Regions from separate parts of the Azoarcus sp. DD4 genome, predicted to be linked through region 1. Evidence: predicted binding sites of a transcription regulator. Region 1 holds the regulator's gene; each other region holds the start of a gene.

Region 1 (6,158 bases):
GAGTAACAGACCTGCGATGCCGCGGCGTCCGTGCGAAGCCATGAAAATAAGGTCGCAGCCATGGCGGTCGGCGGCGTTGATGATGGCCTCGTATGTGACTTCGTTCACCAGTGTGTCTGTGTCGGCAAGTACCCCTGCTGCGTCTGCCGCTGACTTGGCGGCGTCGAGAATCCGCTCGGCTTCGAGCGCGGCAGATTTGGCGAACTGCTCGGGCGTGGTCGGGTCGATGAGTGCGCCTTCGCCGTAGATGGGCATCGGAAAGTCTGGCTGAGCATAGAAGAAGGTGATACGTGCACCGGCGTCGCGCGCAAAGGAGACTGCACGGGCCACCGTGCTCTCTGACAAGGCGGATCCGTCTGTCGGGACAAGAATGTGCTTGAACATAACGTGCTCCCTTGATTGATTTGTGTTGACTGCACTTGATTATAGCCACCGGGGGCTGCGGGTATCGCTTGACCGTGGTCAACCCGGGTCGCGATGATGTGGGCGATTCTGCCGTTGGAGGTGAAACATGGATATCACGTTCCACGGTGCCGCTGGCGAGGTGACGGGTTCATGCGCGCAGGTTAGGCATCAGGCCGGTTGTTTCCTGGTTGACTGCGGTCTTTTCCAGGGAGGGCGGGACGCCCCCCTGAAGAACCTCAGGGCGCTGGACTTCGATCTGACGGCGATTGATTTCGTGCTTCTTACTCACGCTCATCTGGACCACGCAGGCTTGTTGCCGCGACTCATCGCCCTTGGGTACAAAGGACCGGTGTACGCGACGTCCGCTACGGTGGACCTGGCAGGCGTCATCCTGCTCGATTCGGCCCATATACAGGAAAAGGAGGCCGAATGGCTCAATCGACATCAGCGTGCCCGCCATGCGAGACGTGGTTGGGATGTCGCACCGCTCTATACGGTTGCGCAGGCTCGCGCCAGTCTGCAGCGTCTGCGTGCGGTGGACTACGACGTCGAGTTGAAACCAGGGCCGGGCGTGCGTTGTGTGTTTCGCAATGCGGGTCATATCCTAGGGTCGGCGATCCTCGAAATTTCCGTCGTGGAAGGAAAGGGAGAGCGTCGGCTGGTGATGACGGGGGATCTCGGGCAGCCTGAGCGCCCGGTGCTACGTGACCCCGCCTTCATCGGGGCGGCTGATTTTCTGTGCGTCGAGTCCACCTACGGTAACCGTGCCCACCGTTCGATGAGCGAGACTGAAGAGGAACTGGCAGCAGTCGTGCACGAGACCCTGAAACGCAGGCGCGGGAATGTCATCATTCCGGCGTTCGCGGTGGGCCGTACTCAGGAATTGTTGTTCGTGCTTGCCAAACTCGTACGTGAAGGGAAGATGGATCCGCTTGAGGTCGTCGTCGATTCGCCGATGGCGTCGGCGGTGACCGAATTGACGGTGCGACATGAGGGGCTTTGGGACGCCGAGAGCCGTGAGCTCTTTGCATGGTCTCAACGTCATGCAGATCGCTTCAAAGTACGTTTTGTGCAGGACGTAGAGGAGTCCATGGCGCTGAACAGTCGCCCCTCTGGTCTGGTTATCGTCTCGGCGAGTGGCATGTGCGATGCCGGCCGGATCAAGCACCACCTGCGCTACAACCTTGGACGTAGCGCTTGCGCCATTGTGATGACGGGATTCCAGGCTGCTGGAACGTTGGGGAGGCGCCTCGTGGATGGCGCACGGGCGGTAACAATCTTTGGTGAGCGCATTCCGGTCAAGGCGAGCGTTCATACAATAGGTGGTCTGTCGGCTCATGCCGATCAGCCCGCCTTGCTCGCCTGGCTGGCGCATTTTTCCAGGCCGCCGCGTCAGACGTTTATCGTACACGGCGAGGCCGGCGCCTCGGCTGCATTTGCCAAAGCCATCGAACATCGGCTCGGTTGGCCGTCTCCTGTCTTGTCGCAGCGCGGGACGCGATACGAATTGTGCTAATCGTTATTCATGGTTGCTGCGCTGGCGGGTAGTGGCAGAATCAGGACGGATGACCGAAGGCAGGATCCCATCATTTCCAGGGTGAAACATGAAGAAGATTGATCGGCTCGATCCCGGCCTGGCTGTAAGGCGGACGGCGCAGCAGCTGCACGAACTGGTGGAAGGTACGTTCGATCCGCTCGGCATGGCTGCGCCCATTGTCCACGCGCAGCTGGCGTGGCTTTCACATCCGCAGGAACTCGCGGAGCGGTTTGCGCGCTTGTCGAGCGACCTGTGGCGTTTGCAGTGGCACACCTGGAACCGCGTTGTGGGCCTGGCGGGCGAGGATCCTATCCGTCCGAACGTCGACGATGCCCGTTTTTCCGATCCGGTTTGGACCGACTCGCCGACTTGGGATCTCACCAAGGAGTGGTACCTGGCGCTGACCCACCACATGCAGGATATGCTCTACGACACTCCGGGGCTGTCGGGCAAGGAGCGCAGACGGGCGGCGTTCTGGTGGCGGAAATGGCTCAACGCGGTGGCTCCGACCAATTTCCTGTGGACCAATCCGGTTGCCTTGCGCAAGGCAGTCGAGACGCGGGGCGAGAGTCTGGCTCAAGGCCTGCACAACCTGCTCGAGGATCTTCGGAGCGGCAATGTCCGAATGACCAATCCGGACGATTTCACTGTTGGCGAGAATCTCGCGACGACTCCTGGGGCGGTGGTGTTTCGCAACGAACTGCTCGAGCTAATTCACTATGCTCCGACGCAGCCCAAGGTGCATGCCGAACCGGTGGTGATCGTTACGCCCTGGATTAACAAGTTCTACATCCTCGACCTTGTGCCGAAGAAGAGCATGATCCGTTTTCTGCTCGATCGGGGGCTGGACGTATTCATCACGAGCTGGAAGAACCCCGACGCTGCAATGCGGGATTACCGGTTCGACGATTACCTGATGAAGGGAGTGCATGCCGCGGTGGAGGCGGCGCGTGCCTTCACCGGAGCGGACAAGGTCCACGCAGCCGGTTACTGCATCGGCGGTACGGCGCTGAGCATGTACATGGCCTGGGCGAACCGCCATTTCGCCGAAGATGCGGTGCCTGTTGCGGACTGGACCTTGTTCACCACCCTGGTCGATTTTCGCAAGCCGGGCGATATAGAGGTCTTCATCGATGAGGCAAGCATTCGCTACCTGACCGACGGCATGGCGCGCAAGGGCTTTCTCGACGGCAAGGAGATGGCTTCGGCGTTCCGTCTGTTGCGTTCCAACAGTCTGATCTGGCATTACGTGGTGCATGGCTGGCTCTACGGCGAGACGCCTCCACCGTTCGACGTGCTGTACTGGAACATGGATACAACGCGCATGCCGTACGCGATGCATGCGTGGTACCTGCGCGAACTCTATCTGCACAACAGGCTGGTACAGAAGGATGCACTGGTGGTTGCGGGCGAGCCCCTGGACCTGGGAATGATCACTCAACCGCTTTACGCGGTAGCAGCCGAGGATGACCACATTGCGCCCTGGGCCGAGACCTTCAGGGTGAACAATCTGGTCATAGGACCAAAGCGCTATGTGCTATCGAGTTCGGGTCACATCCTCGGCATCGTCAATCCTGTGGTCAAACCGCCAAAGCGGAGCTTCCGGGTCGCCGAGGCGCATCGATCCGAAAGCGCGGACGCATGGCTGGAACGCGCCGAACAGCATCAGGGGAGCTGGTGGGAGGACTGGATGCAGTGGTTGAAACCCCGTGCAGGGGCGCTGGTCGACGCGCGGCCGGCTGCCTCGGATGTCTTTCCCCAACTGGCTCCGGCACCGGGCACCTACGTGCTGGAGCGCTGAGTGCGACAACGGCCGGGGTGGCTGGCCCGCGGCCGTCAGCGGCAGGCTGACTGGTGCTGGATCAGTTTCTTGAGGCCGGCACTGTCGAGGATACGAATGTGTTTCTGCTGGACAGCAACCAGCCCTTCGTCCTGGAAGCGCGAGAAGGCACGGGAGACGGTCTCGAGTTTGAGCCCGAGATAGGAGCCGATTTCCTCGCGCGTCATGCGCAGGTGGAATTCTGCAGCGGAGAAGCCGCGCGCAGTAAAGCGCTGCGACATGTTCAGCAGAAAGGCGGCGAGGCGCTCTTCGGCCCGCATGGATCCAAGCAGCATCATCACGCCGTGGTCGCGCACGATCTCGCGGCTCATCACCTTGTGGAACTGGTGCTGCAGGCCCTCGATTTCACGCGACAGTTCCTCCAGCTTCGCATAGGCGATCACGCAAACCTCGCTGTCTTCCAGCGCGATCGCGTTGCAGGAGTGAACTTCGTTGCTGATGCCGTCCAGGCCGATGATTTCGCCGGTCATCTGGAAGCCGGTGACCTGGTCCCGGCCATCTTCGAGCAGCACATCCGTCTTGAACGAACCGGCGCGGATCGCGTAGATTGCTTCGAAGGGATCGCCAGCCCGATACAGATGTTGCTGACGCTTGATCTTGCGTCGTGCGCCGACCAGCTCGTCAAGCCGGTCGATCTCGTTTTCGGTCATCCCGAAGGGGAGGCAGAGTTCCACCAGGTTGCATTGGGAACAGGCCGTCTTGAGTCCTGCTACAGTAATCGGCACTGCTGCCTTCATCTGCACGATACACTTGCTCCGAGTTTGTAGGAGGATCGTCGCGTTGATCCAAGTCAACCACAAAACGCCGGCTTTCTGCCATTGTTCGGCACACATTGCCGCAGCACGATCATGAACGCCCACACAGACCTCATCTTCGATCCGCAACTCATACGCAGGTTCGACATCAACGGACCGCGTTATACCTCGTATCCGACGGCCGATCGTTTTGTCGAAGCGTTCGATGCGAGGGCTTTGCAGGATTGGTTGGCCAGACGGGCGGTTGGCGGGGTTAGCCGACCGCTGTCATTATACTTCCACATCCCGTTCTGTAACACGATCTGCTACTACTGTGCCTGCAACAAGATCATCACCAAGGATCACGGGCGTTCGGCCAAATACTTGAAATATCTGGCCAAGGAGATCGAGATGCAGGCTGCCGCGCTCGGTGGCAGCCGCCAGGTCACCCAGTTGCACCTCGGCGGCGGCACGCCCACCTTCCTGTCGCACGAGGAACTGCGACAGTTGATGGATTCGGTGCGGGCGCATTTCAATCTGGTGCCCAACGGCGAGTATTCGATCGAGGTCGACCCACGCAAAGTCGATTTCGACACGGTCGAATTGTTGGCCACCCTGGGGTTCAACCGTATGAGCGTCGGCGTGCAGGACTTCGCCGAAGACGTGCAGCGCGCGGTCAACCGGGTGCAAAGCGTCGAAGAGACGCGCCTGGTGATCGAAGCGGCCCGCGCCACCGGCTTCAAGTCGGTTAGCATGGACCTTATCTACGGCCTGCCCAAGCAGAACGTGATCAGCTTCAACCGCACGCTTGAGCAGGTGCTGGACATCTCGCCGGACCGTATCTCGCTCTACAGTTACGCTCATCTCCCCGGACTGTTCAAACCGCAGCGCCGCATCCTCCAGAGCGACATGCCGAGTGCCGATGCGAAGCTGCAGATCCTGCAACTCGCCATCCGCCGTCTGACCGAGGCCGGCTACGTCTACATCGGGATGGATCACTTCGCCAAACCCGACGACGAGCTTACCGTCGCCCAGCGGCAGGGCCGGCTGCACCGCAACTTCCAGGGTTATTCGACCCAGGCCGAGTGCGATCTGCTCGCGTTCGGTGTGTCGGCGATCGGGAAGATCGGTCCGGTCTATTCGCAGAACGTGAAGACGCTGGACGAATACTATGACGTGCTGGATCGTGACGAGCTACCGGTATTGCGTGGCATCGAACTGACTGCCGACGACCTGCTGCGGCGTTCTGTAATCCAGGCATTGATGTGCCATTTCGAGCTGTCGATGCAGTCCATCGAGATCGCCCACCTCATCGACTTCCGCGAGTATTTTGCCGACGAGCTGGCGGATCTCAAGGAGATGGAGGCGGCGGGATTGCTCAAGGTAGAGGGCGACTGGATCAGCGTGTTGCCGGCAGGGCGGATGCTGGTGCGCGGAATTGCCATGGTGTTCGATCGCTACCTGCGCGCTGATCGCGAGCGGGCCCGCTATTCCCGCGTGATCTGAGTGCGGCCGGAGCAGCGGGGAGCGTAGAATGCAGGCTTCTCCTTGCTGCTCGAGCCGCGCCTTTCGCGGGCGTTCAAGATTTTCCCATGCCTGAAACCGGCTACTTTGCGGTATTCCTGATTGGTCTTCTCGGCGG
Region 2 (6,158 bases), 2.4 Mb from region 1:
AAGCAGTTGCTGCTCGGGCTGATGGCGCTGTTCACCGTCGGCAACCTGCTCGCCTGGCAGGCGCCGGGCTACGAATCGCTGGTCGCCGCGCGCATCGTCACCGGGCTGGCGCACGGGGTGTTCTTCTCGATCGGCTCGACCATCGCTACCGGCCTGGTGGCAAAGGAGAAGGCGGCGAGCGCGATCGCGACGATGTTCTCGGGCCTTACCGTGGCGCTGGTCACCGGCGTGCCGCTGGGCACCTTCATCGGCCAGCACTTCGGCTGGCGCGAGACCTTCCTGGCGGTGTCGCTGCTCGGCGTGCTCGCCTTCATCGGCAGCCTGATCTTCGTGCCGCGCGGCATCCGCCACACGCCGCCGGCCTCGCTGCTGCGCCAGCTGGCGGTGCTGAAGGCGCCGCGCCTGCTGCTGGTGTATGCGATGACGGCGGTGGGCTACGGCGGCTCCTTCGTCGCCTTCACCTTCCTCGCGCCCATCCTGCAGCAGATCAGCGGCTTCTCGGCCGGCAGCGTCAGCCTGGTGCTGCTGGTGTATGGCGTGTCGGTGGCGGTGGGCAACATCTGGGGCGGCAAGCTGGCCGACCGCCGTGGCCCGATCGGCGCGCTCAAGCTGATCTTCCTGCTGCTCGCCGCGGTGCTGCTGGTGCTGAGCGTGACCGCCGCCAACCCGTGGCTGGCCGTCGCCACCGTACTGCTGTGGGGCGCGGTCGCCTTCGGCAACGTCCCCGGCCTGCAGGTGTACGTGGTGCAGCAGGCCGAACGCCACACCCCGCATGCGGTGGACGTGGCCTCGGGCCTCAACATCGCCGCCTTCAACCTCGGCATCGCCGGCGGCGCCTGGGGCGGCGGGCTGATCGTCGCCCATGTCGGCCTCATCCACACCGCCTGGATAGGCGCGCTGGTGGTGCTGATCGCCTACGCCCTCACCGCCTGGAGCGGCCGGCTGGACCGCCGCGACCCGGACTTCGACGAACTCGCCCCGGCCACTGCTGCCGCGGCTGCCCACTGATCACCACAAACAGGAGCACCCCATGTCCATCCCCATGCCCGCCATCGGCCTCGGCACCTTCCGCCTGCAGGGCCAGACCGTGATCGACTCGGTACGCAGCGGCCTCGAACTCGGCTACCGCCACATCGACACCGCGCAGATCTACGCCAACGAGGCCGAAGTCGGCCAGGCGATCGCGGAGAGCGGCGTCGCCCGCGACCAGCTCTTCATCACCACCAAGATCTGGACCGAGAACCTCGCCGCCGAAAGGCTGATCCCCAGCCTGGAAGACAGCCTCGCCAAGCTGCGCCTGGAACAGGTCGACCTGACGCTGATCCACTGGCCTTCGCCCGGCGACGCGGTGCCGCTCGCCGAAAGCCTTGCGGCGCTGAGGGAAGCGAAGCGCCGCGGGCTGACGCGACTCATCGGTGTGTCCAACTTCACCATCGCCCACCTGCAGCAGGCCATCGCGCTGCTCGGCGCCGGCGAGATCGCCACCAACCAGGTGGAACTCCACCCGCTGCTGCAGAACCGCGAGCTCGCGGAATTCGCCCGCGCACAAGGCATCCACCTCACCGCCTACATGCCGCTCGCCTATGGGAAAGTGCTGGCGGAGCCGGTGGTACAGCGCATCGCCGCCGCGCACGACGCCACGCCGGCACAGGTGGCGCTGGCCTGGCTGCTGCAGCAGGGCTACGCGGTGATTCCGTCCTCCACGAAGCGCGACAACCTGGCAGGCAACCTCGCCGCCGACCGCATGCGCTTGAGCGCGGCGGAGATGGCGGAGATCGCCGCACTGGACCGCGGCGAACGGGTGGCCAACCCGGACTTCGCGCCCGACTGGGACTGAGCGCGTCAACGACGGCGCCCGGCGCGAGGCCGGGCGCAAGGACTTCCGTTGCCGTACTACGCCTATTTGCCGAACGGCGTCGGCCGCGGCGTCGCGTCGGACGACGGCGGCAGGATGGGCAGCGTGAAGCTGGGCTGGTCGCCGGTCAGGGTCTTGAGGTAGGCGACGATCCTGGCGTTCTCCTCGGCGGTGAACTTCTTGCCCAGCTGCAGGCGCCCCATGGTATCGACCGCCTGGCCCAGGGTGTTGGCGGCACCGTCGTGGAAGTACGGGTAGGTCAGCTCGACGTTGCGCAGGGTGGGCACCTTGAAGTTGAAGCGGTCGGCATCCTTGCCGGTGACCGCGCTGCGGCCTTCGGCCGGGCTCCGGGCCTTGTACGGCTCGACGATGCCCATCTTCTGGAAGGAGGTGCCGCCCACCGCCTCGCCGTTGTGACAGGCAACGCAACCGCTGTCCTTGAACAGCGCATAGCCCTCGAGCTCCTCCCTGGAGAGCGCGTCCTTCTTGCCCAGCAGCCATTGGTCGAAACGGGAGTTCGGCGTGACCAGCGTCTTCTCGAACTCGGCGATGGCCTGGGTCACCTGGTCGATGTCGATGGTATCGGCACCGAACACCTGCCTGAATTCGCGCACATAGCCCGGGATCGACTGCAGCACGTCGATGGCCAGGGTATGGGTGAAGGCCATTTCGCCCGGATTGGCGATCGGGCCGCCGGCCTGCGCCTTGAGGTCGGCCGCGCGGCCGTCCCAGAACTGGGCGACGTTGAGGCTGGAGTTCAGCACCGTCGGCGCATTGATCGGGCCTTGCTGCCACTTGTCGCCGATGGACGTGGGGATGTTGTCGGTGCCGCCCATCGACAGGTTGTGGCAGGAGTTGCAGGAGATGAAGCCGGATTTGGAAAGGCGGGGATCGAAGTAGAGCTTCTTGCCCAGTTCGGCCTGGCCGAGGTTGATGTTGGCCGGTGGCTTGACGGGCTGGATGGGTTCGTCCGAACCGGCCGCAACGGCGGCTGCGGCCCAGGTGGCGGCGGCGACGGCGGTCGCCAGTACAAGCGGTCGGGCATGCATTCCGTGTGCTCCTTCTCGTGTGGTCGCGGACGATTTTCCGCGTCGCAGTTGGCCCGGGATTGACTCAGATCAACCCTGTTCATGCGCCTGGCAAATAGGGTCTATAGCTCTTGGCAATACCGCGGCATCGAGGGGGAATCAGCATGAAGCTCACCGAGTTGCGCTACATCGTGGCACTCGCCCAGGACAAAAGCTTCAGCCGCGCGGCGGAGCGCTGTTCGGTCAGCCAGCCCACGCTCAGCGTCGCCATCGCGCGTTTCGAGGACGAGCTGGGCGTGCATCTGTTCGAGCGCGGCAAGTCGCAGGTCAGCCCGACCGCGATCGGCCTGCAGGTGGTGGAGCAGGCCCAGCGCACGCTGCAGGAGGCGGAACGGATACGGCAGATCGCGCAGGGCGGCCGCGACCAGCTCGAAGGTCCGCTGCGCCTTGGCGTGATCCACACCATCGGCCCATACCTGCTCCCCCAGCTCATCCGCGCACTCAGGGGCATCGCACCGGCGATGCCCCTGCTGATCGAGGAGAACATGACCTCGGCGCTGGCCGAGCTGCTGGACAGCAACGACATCGACGTCGCGATCGTCGCATTGCCTTTCGAGGTGCCCGGCATCCTGACGCGCCCGCTCTACGACGAAGCCTTCAAGGTGGTGGTGCCGCGCGGCCACGCCTGGGAAGCAAGGGGGCACATCGGCCCGGAGGAAGTGACGGGCGACGAGGTCCTGCTGCTCAAGGCCGGCAACTGTTTCCGCGACCAGGTGCTGGATGCCTGTCCGCAGGTGAGCCGGCCGGATTCCGACGTCCGCCTCGGCCATTCGATCGGCACCATCCGCTGCATGGTCGCATCGGGCCTGGGGGTGTCGGTGCTGCCGGCGGGCGCGCTGCGCCAGCCCTACAGCAACGACATGATCAGCGTCATCCCCTTCCGCCCGCCGGTGCCCTCGCGGCGGGTGGCGCTGGCCTGGCGCGTCGGCTTCGTCCGGCCCAAGGCAATCGACGCCCTGCTTGCCGCGGTGGCGTCGATGGAGGATGGCGACTACCAGCTGCTGGTCTAGCAACGGTGCGCAGGCCGCCGCCCAAACTTGGCACTGCCTGCCACCGCCCGTATCATCTGCCGCCAACCCGGCATCGCTACCACGGCGCAGAATGGACGCTCCGCGTCCCGCGCCCCGGTCAGGAGCAAACGGGCATACGAAGCACGGTCGGCCTTCGCCGAACCGCGCCACCAGGAGACAGAGGCATGAATACCCCGCACTTCGCGCTGGGGGCGCAGCCGCTTTCGCCCCCGATCCGGTCGACCAAGGCCTGGGCCGACACCGTCAATTCGCGTTTTCTCCCGCTCGAGCACACCGCCTTGCGGTCCGACGATTTCGTGGCCCAGATCGACGTGCTCGAACAGGTGCCCAGCGGGCTGGCGATGGTCCGCAGCCAGGCCCATCGGGTGGCCCGCACCCGCAGCCTGGCGGAGCGCTCGGACCAGGGCTATTTCAAGACCTTCTGGCTGCTGCGCGGCCGTTGCGCGATCGAGCAGGGCAGCCAGCGCTCCACGCTGGAACCCGGCAGCTGGACGGTCTATGACACCACTCGGCCCTACGCGATCGAGCTCGGCGACGACAGCCAGTTCCTCGTGCTGCTGCTGCCGCACGCCGCCTGCCAGGAGTGGCAGCCCTACAGCGAGCAGCTGTGCGGTTATCCCCTCGCCGCGGATGCCTGCTCGCGCGGCGCACTGTTTGCGCTGATGTCGCTGTTCGGCCAGCCCGCCGACACGCCGTCGCCGGAAGCCAGGGCGGTGGTCGATGCCGCCGGCCGCCTGCTGTCCGCCTCCATCCTGCAGCAGGCCTGCGTGCGCGAGCGCGGCGGCCGGCTGGAGCGCCGGCTGGAAGAAGCGCGGCGCTATGTCGTCGCCCACCTGAGCGACGCGAGGCTGACGCCCGACCGCCTCGCCGCGGCGCTCAACATCTCGCGCCGCGCGCTCTACCTGCTGTTCAAGTCCATCGGCCTCACGCCCGGCGGCTTCATCCTCGAAGCCCGCCTCGAATGCTGCCGCAGCGCGCTGGCCGACCCGATCCGGCGCCACCGCACCATTACCGACATCGCGCTCGAAAGCGGCTTCTGCGACAGCGCCCACTTCAGCCGTCTGTTCAAGGCGCGCTTCGGGCTCACCCCGCGCCAGTGGCGGGAGCGCAACTGACACCGCCGCGCGCCGCCCGTAAGTGCACGCCGGTACAAAGCGCAGTGCACCGAGGTTAAAGCCGGCCACGGACCGCGCTGCCACACTCCCCATCACACCACACACAAAGATGGGGAGACACCATGAACCTGCCGTACACCCTGCGCCTGGCAAGCGCTGCCTGCCTGCTGCCACTGGCTGCGGGCGCCCTCGCCGCCGCTCAGGCCGCCACGCCCGCCGCGGTCGACGGTGCCCGCATCGTCGCGGCCGACCGCGAACCGGGCAACTGGATGAGCCACGGCCGCACCTATAGCGAACAGCGCTATTCCCCACTCAAGCGCATCGACGACCGCAACGTCGGCCAGCTCGGCCTGGCCTGGACCGCCAGGCTCGACATCGACCGCGGCATCGAGGCCACGCCCATCGTGGTCGACGGCGTGATGTACACCACCGGCGCCAAGAGCATCGTCCATGCATTCGACGCGCGCAGCGGCAAGCCGCTGTGGAAGTTCGATCCGCAGGTGCCGGGCATACGCCTGTCGGAAGGCTGTTGCGACGTGGTCAACCGCGGCGTCGCGGTGTGGCAGGGCAAGGTCTACGTCGGCGCCTACGACGGCCGCCTGATCGCGCTCGACGCGCGCGACGGCCGCAAGCTGTGGGAGACAGACACCGTGGTCGACCACGGCCGCAGCTACACCATCACCGGTGCGCCGCGGGTGGTGAAGGGCAAGGTGCTGATCGGCAACGGCGGCGCCGAGTACGGCGTACGCGGCTACATCTCCGCCTACGACGCCGACAGCGGCAAGCTCGCCTGGCGCTTCTACACCGTGCCCGGCGACCCGGCGCAGGAGAAGGACGACCGCGCCATGGAGATCGCGCGCAAGACCTGGCACGGCAGCGAGTACTGGAAGCAGGGCGGCGGCACGGTGTGGGATTCGATGGCCTACGACCCCGAGCTCGACCTGCTCTACATCGGCACCGGCAACGCCTCGTGGTGGAACCGCAAGGCGCGCTCGGAAGGCAAGGGCGACAACCTGTTCGTGTCGTCCATCGTCGCGCTGCGCCCCGACAGCGGCGACTACGTCTGGCA
Region 3 (6,158 bases), 1.9 Mb from region 1:
GCTCGCCCGGCGCTCCATCCTGCTGTTGGTGGGCCTGGCGATGCTGGCGGTGACGGCGATCGGACTGGCTGGCATGAGCCTGTCGGTGGTGGTGGCGGAAACGGTACAGGGCAGCGCGAGCGCGATCAACGTTGCCGGCAGCCTGCGCCGGCTGACTCACCGCGTCGCCAGCCTGGCGGCGGCGGAGGCGATCAATGGCCGCGTGCCGGGGCCCCGGGTGCGCGACGCGATCGCGCAGTTCGACAGCCATTTCACCCACACCGAGCTGCAGCGGGTGCTGGAACGCGAACCCGACGGCGTGTTCGCGGCAACCTACCGCGGCGTCGAGGCCAGCTGGAAGCTCAGTCTCAAGCCCGGCCTGCAGGCGCTGGGCGAGGCCGGCGTGCCGCCGACGGCGGAGCAGGTGGAGCAGTTGCTGACCGACGTGGACAACTTCGTCGAGCAGCTCAACACGCTGGTGGCGGTGCTGGAGCACGATACCGAAACGCGCATCGGCGAGCTGCGCCGTATCCTGGCGGTGGCCATCGTCGTCACCCTGATCGTGGTCGGCGTCGCGCTGGTGCTGCTGCACCGGCTGGTGCACCGGCCGCTCGGCAATCTGCTCGACGCCGCCAGCCGTATCGGCAGCGGCGACTTCGCAGTGCGTCTGGCGCATACCGGGCGCAACGAACTGGGCCGCGTCGGCGCTGCCTTCAACCTGATGGCGAGCGAGCTCTCCAAGCTCTATCGCGATCTCGAAGCGCGGGTCGAGGCCAAGACGGCCGAACTGCAGCGCAGCAACCGCTCGCTGGAAGTGCTCTACCACGCGATCGCGCGGCTCTACAACGCACCGGCGGCCACCGAAGCCTATACCGAGACGCTGCGCGACATCGAACAGGTGATGGGCTTGAGCGGCAGTCTGGCCTGCATCGAGCCGCGTCACGACGGGCCGGCCACGGTGCTCGCCTCCAGCCTCGGCCCCTGCCCGGAACGGCTGGCCGGCGGCGCCGGCGCGCTCGCCTGCGAGCACTGCCGGGCCCACGCCGTGCCCTGGAGTTACCAGCGCGAGGGCGATCACGAAGTGCTGCGGGTACCCCTACGCGACAGCGACAACCACTACGGCATGTTGCGTTTCGCGCTGCCGGTGGGGCGCCGGCTGGAGGACTGGCAGCGCCAGCTGGTGGAAGCGTTGTCGCGTCACATCGCGATGGCGCTCGGCACCGCCCGCCGCACCGAGCAGGAGCGCCTGCTGGCGCTGCAGGAGGAGCGCTCGGTGATCGCCCGCGAACTGCACGATTCGCTCGCCCAGGCCCTGTCCTACATGAAGATCCAGGTCGCACTGCTGCAGCCGGTGCTGGGCGATCCGTCGCGGCGCGGCGAGGCCGACACCATCCTCGCCGATCTGCGCGCCGGCATCAACGCTGCCTACCGCCAGCTGCGCGAACTGCTGGTGTCCTTCCGTCTGCAGATGAGCGGCGACTTCCCCGACCTGCTGCGTGCGGCGGTGGACGAATACGCCGGCAAGGGCGGGGTCGCCGTCCGGCTCGAAACCCGACTGGCCGACTGTCCGCTCGGCCCCAACCAGGAGGTGCATGTGCTGCACATTGTCCGCGAAGCCCTGTCGAACATGGTGCGCCATGCCGCCGCCACCCAGGCCACCGTCAGCCTCAGCTGCGATCCCGGCCACCGCGTCAGCGTTGTGATCGAGGATAACGGCGTCGGTCTTGCTGCGGTACCGGGCGATGCGCGCAACCACCACGGCATGACCATCATGCGCGAGCGTGCGCGCAGCCTCGGCGGCGAACTCGAGATCGGTGCCGGCAGCGCTGGCGGCACCCGCGTCGCGCTGAGCTTCCAGGCCCAGCCGCGGCCGGCCCACGCGCTGGCGGCCGACGCCGTTGCGAGTCTTGCCGGGGGAGGCGCATGAGCGCCGCCGCCCGGCCGCCCGAAGGCGGCGCGCGCACTCCCGCGGGGGTGGAGCAGGGGTTTCGTGGAGCACTGCTCCACGCCTGCGCAACGGGCTGGCTGTGCAAAGCCAGCCCTGCGGCGCGTAGCGACAGGAGGGTCGTCAAGTGAGCGAGGAGATCCAGCGCGTTGTCCTGGTCGACGACCACCCGCTGTTCCGCAAAGGGCTGGCCCAGCTGTTGGCGACCATCCCGTCCTTCCGGCTGGTCGGCGAGGCGGCCGGTGGCGTCGAGGGGCTGGCGCTGGCGCTGCGGCTGGCGCCCGACCTGCTGCTGCTTGACCTCAACATGAAGGACATGAGTGGCCTGGATGTGCTGCGCGGCGTGCGTGCGGCCCAGCTCGACACCCGGGTGGTCATGGTCACCGTGTCCGATCATGGCGAAGACCTCGTTGCCGCACTGCGCGCCGGCGCCGACGGCTACCTGCTCAAGGACATGGAGCCGGAAGCGATGGTCGCTGCGCTGCGCGAGGCGGCTGCCGGTCGCATCGTGATCTCCGAGCAACTCACCCACCTGATGGCGGTTGCACTGCGGGGCGAGAGCCGGCCGCGTTCGGTGGAAGCGGCCGGCCTAACCGAGCAGGAGCTGCGCATCCTCGAGCACATCGCGGGCGGTCTGTCGAACAAGCTCATCGGTCGCGAGCTCGATATTGCCGAAGGCACCGTCAAGGTCCACGTCAAGCACATCCTGCGCAAGCTGGCGGTGCGCTCGCGGGTGGAGGCCGCGGTGTGGGCGGTGGAGCATCTGCGCGCCCCGGCCTGAGTCGCGTGCCCTGCCTTCGATGAGAGCCATTCTCGTCTTGACTGAGGTCAATGACGGCCCTGGCGGTGAGGGCGCCCAATAGACCCCGTTACCAATGCGGGGAAAAGTTGTGGAATCCGTTTCGATGTTGCGCCGGGGCTTGTTGCGCGGTCGTGTCCGCGCCGTTGCACCGGCCCTGCGCCCGCCCTGGGCGCTGGCCGAAGCGGACTTCCTCGCCCGTTGCAGCCGCTGCGACGCCTGCGTCGCCGCCTGTCCCACAGGCATCGTGGTGACGGGCGAGGGCGGCTTTCCGACGGTCGATTTTTCCCGCGGCGAATGCACTTTCTGTGGCGATTGCGTGCCGCCCTGTACCCCCAGAGCCCTGTCGCGCCCGGCGGCCGATGCGCCGCCGTGGTCGCTGACGGCGCGCATCGGCGACGGCTGTCTGGCCCTGAAGGGGGTGGAATGCCGTGTCTGCGGCGAAGCCTGCGGCGAGGGTGCGATCCGCTTCCGGCCACGCATCGGTGGTGTCGCGCTGGCCGAACTCGATGCCTCGCGCTGCACCGGTTGCGGCGCCTGCCATGCGCCCTGCCCGGTGCGGGCGATTTCCCTGGACATGAATACGAAGCTGGCGATGGAGGAAGGCGCATGAGGATCGCAAGCCTGGTCGTGCGGGCCAAGCCCGAGCACTTTGCCGAACTGGGCGAAACCCTGGGCGAGATCCCGGGCGTGGAGCTGCACGGCACATCGACGGAGAACGGCCGCATGGTCCTCACCATCGAGGACGGTGAGGGCTACTCGATGACCGATTCGATACTGGCGGTGAGCCTGGCCGAGCATGTGCTCGGCGCCACGCTCGCCTATGAATACACCGACGAAGGTCTGGAATTACTGGAGGCGTGAGATGAGCATGGATCGACGCGATTTCATCAAGGCCAATGCGGTCGCCGCGGCAGCGGCGAGCGCCGGCATCGGCATCCCGGTGGTGGCGCAGGCGCAGCCCAATGGCGCCAACGCCACCAAGGTGCGCTGGGACAAGGCGGCCTGCCGCTTCTGCGGCGTCGGCTGTTCGGTGCTGGTGGGCGTGCAGAACGGCCGCGTAGTGGCGACCCAGGGCGATCCGGACGCACCGGTGAACCGCGGCCTGAATTGCATCAAGGGCTACTTCCTGTCCAAGATCATGTACGGCGACGACCGCCTGACCAAGCCACTGCTGCGGATGAAGAACGGCAAGTACGACAAGAACGGCGAATTCACGCCGATCTCGTGGGATCAGGCCTTCGACATCATGGCCGAGAAGTGGAAGGCCGCGATCAAGGAGCAGGGGCCGGATTCGATCTGCATGTTCGGCTCGGGCCAGTGGACCATCTGGGAAGGCTATGCCGCCTCCAAGCTGTTCAAGGCCGGCTTCCGCACCAACAACATCGACCCCAACGCCCGCCACTGCATGGCCTCGGCGGTAACCGGCTTCATGCGTACCTTCGGCATCGACGAGCCGATGGGCTGCTATGACGACATCGAGAACGCCGACGCCTTCGTGCTGTGGGGTTCGAACATGGCGGAGATGCACCCCATCCTGTGGACGCGCATCACCGACCGTCGCCTGTCCAAGGAAGGCAGCGAGGTGCACGTGCTGTCCACCTTCGAGCACCGTTCCTTCGAGCTGGCCGACAACGGCATGATCTTCACGCCGCAGACCGACCTCGCCATCCTCAACTACATCTGCAACTACATCATCCAGACCAAGCGGGTGAACACCGCCTTCGTCAATGCGAACGTGAAGTTCAAGGCCGGCGAGACCGACATCGGCTTCGGCCTGCGCCCCACCCACGCGCTGGAGCAGAAGGCGACCAGCAACGGCTACCCCGGTGCCGACGGCAAGCCCAAGGGCGACGCCAATGCGGCCAAGGACATCAGCTTCGAGGAATTCGCCAGGTTCGTCTCCGAATACACGCTGGAAAAGACGGCCAAGCTGACCGGCGTGCCCGCCGAGCGGCTGAAGCGGCTGGCCGAGGTCTATGCCGATCCGAACAAGAAGGTGATGTCCTTCTGGACCATGGGCTTCAACCAGCACACCCGCGGCACCTGGGTGAACAACATGATCTACAACGTCCACCTGCTGGTGGGCAAGATCAGCGAGCCGGGCAACAGCCCCTTCTCGCTCACCGGCCAGCCGTCGGCCTGCGGCACCGCGCGCGAGGTCGGCACCTTCGCCCACCGCCTGCCGGCCGACATGGTGGTCGCCAACCCGATGCATCGCGCCATCGCCGAGCAGATCTGGAAGCTGCCGGAGGGCACCATCCCGGCCAAGATCGGCCTGCACGCGGTGGCGCAGAGCCGTGCGCTGAAGGACGGCAAGCTCAAGTGCTACTGGACCAGCACCACCAACAACATGCAGGCCGGGCCCAACGTCAACGAGGAGATCTACCCCGGCTGGCGCAACCCGAACGCCTTCGTGGTGGTGTCCGACGTCTATCCGACGGTGTCGGCGCTGTCTGCCGACCTCATCCTGCCCTCGGCGATGTGGACCGAGAAGGAAGGCGCCTTCGGCAACGCCGAGCGCCGCACCCAGTTCTGGCGCCAGCAGGTCAATGCGCCGGGCGAAGCCAAGAGCGACCTGTGGCAGTACATCGAGTTCTCCAAGCGCTTCAAGGTCGAGGAAGTGTGGCCGGCCGAACTCATCGCCAAGAAGCCGGAATTCAAGGGCAAGACCCTGTTCGACGTGCTCTACGCCAACGGCACGGTGAACAAGTTCCCGCTCGCCGACGTCGACAAGGCCAACGCCCACGCCATTCCCGCCTACATGAATGACGAGTCGAAGGCGCTCGGCTTCTACCTGCAGAAAGGCCTGTTCGAGGAATACGCCCAGTTCGGCCGCGGCCACGGTCACGATCTCGCCGACTTCGACGTCTATCACAAGGCGCGCGGCCTGCGCTGGCCGGTGGTGGAGGGCAAGGAAACCCTGTGGCGCTTCCGCGAAGGCTACGACCCCTACGTCAAGCAGGGCGAGGGCGTGAAGTTCTACGGCCACAAGGACGGCAAGGCGGTGGTGTTCGCGCTGCCTTACCAGGATCCGCCGGAGATGCCGGACAAGGAGTTCGACATGTGGTTGTGCACCGGCCGCGTGCTGGAGCACTGGCACACCGGCTCGATGACCCGCCGCGTGCCGGAACTGCACCGCTCCGTGCCCGAGGCCCAGGTCTTCATGCATCCGGACGATGCCACGCAGCGCGGCCTGCAGCGCGGCATGGCGGTCAAGCTGGTGTCGCGGCGCGGCGAAGTCGTCGCCCGGCTGGAGACGCGCGGCCGCAACAAGCCGCCCAAGGGCCTGATCTTCGTGCCCTTCTTCGACGAAGGCCGCTTGATCAACAAGCTCACGCTGGACGCCACTTGCCCGATCTCGAAGGAAACCGATTTCAAGAAGTGCGCGGTGAAGGTGCTGAAGGCCTGAGCAAGCGTTGCCGGCCCGCCCCG

The links. Region 1 encodes FNR, which switches genes on or off when oxygen is low (the NO sensors DNR and NnrR bind a similar motif). Its sites were predicted from a motif close to TTGANCTAGNTCAA; they were not measured.
Region 2: CJ010_RS22300 (cytochrome-c peroxidase) is a predicted target of FNR. The motif match lies at 2,964-2,977, and genes of this name have one in related genera.
Region 3: napF (ferredoxin-type protein NapF) is a predicted target of FNR. The motif match lies at 2,743-2,756, and genes of this name have one in related genera.

What each region holds. Positions count from the first base shown of each region.
Region 1 is NZ_CP022958.1:1,807,295-1,813,452, forward strand. Features, by position in the region: gene CJ010_RS08500 (universal stress protein) at 1-384, opposite strand, end outside; gene CJ010_RS08505 (MBL fold metallo-hydrolase RNA specificity domain-containing protein) at 512-1,921, shown strand; gene CJ010_RS08510 (alpha/beta hydrolase) at 2,010-3,743, shown strand; gene fnr (fumarate/nitrate reduction transcriptional regulator Fnr) at 3,779-4,519, opposite strand; gene hemN (oxygen-independent coproporphyrinogen III oxidase) at 4,631-6,022, shown strand; gene CJ010_RS08525 (sulfite exporter TauE/SafE family protein) at 6,109-6,158, shown strand, end outside.
Region 2 is NZ_CP022958.1:4,818,728-4,824,885, forward strand. Features, by position in the region: gene CJ010_RS22290 (MFS transporter) at 1-1,008, shown strand, start outside; gene dkgB (2,5-didehydrogluconate reductase DkgB) at 1,031-1,837, shown strand; gene CJ010_RS22300 (cytochrome-c peroxidase) at 1,900-2,904, opposite strand; gene CJ010_RS22305 (LysR substrate-binding domain-containing protein) at 3,048-3,953, shown strand; gene CJ010_RS22310 (helix-turn-helix domain-containing protein) at 4,139-5,089, shown strand; gene CJ010_RS22315 (PQQ-dependent dehydrogenase, methanol/ethanol family) at 5,212-6,158, shown strand, end outside.
Region 3 is NZ_CP022958.1:5,332,951-5,339,108, reverse strand. Features, by position in the region: gene CJ010_RS24780 (HAMP domain-containing protein) at 1-1,906, shown strand, start outside; gene narL (two-component system response regulator NarL) at 2,052-2,705, shown strand; gene napF (ferredoxin-type protein NapF) at 2,830-3,336, shown strand; gene CJ010_RS24765 (chaperone NapD) at 3,333-3,587, shown strand; gene napA (nitrate reductase catalytic subunit NapA) at 3,589-6,135, shown strand.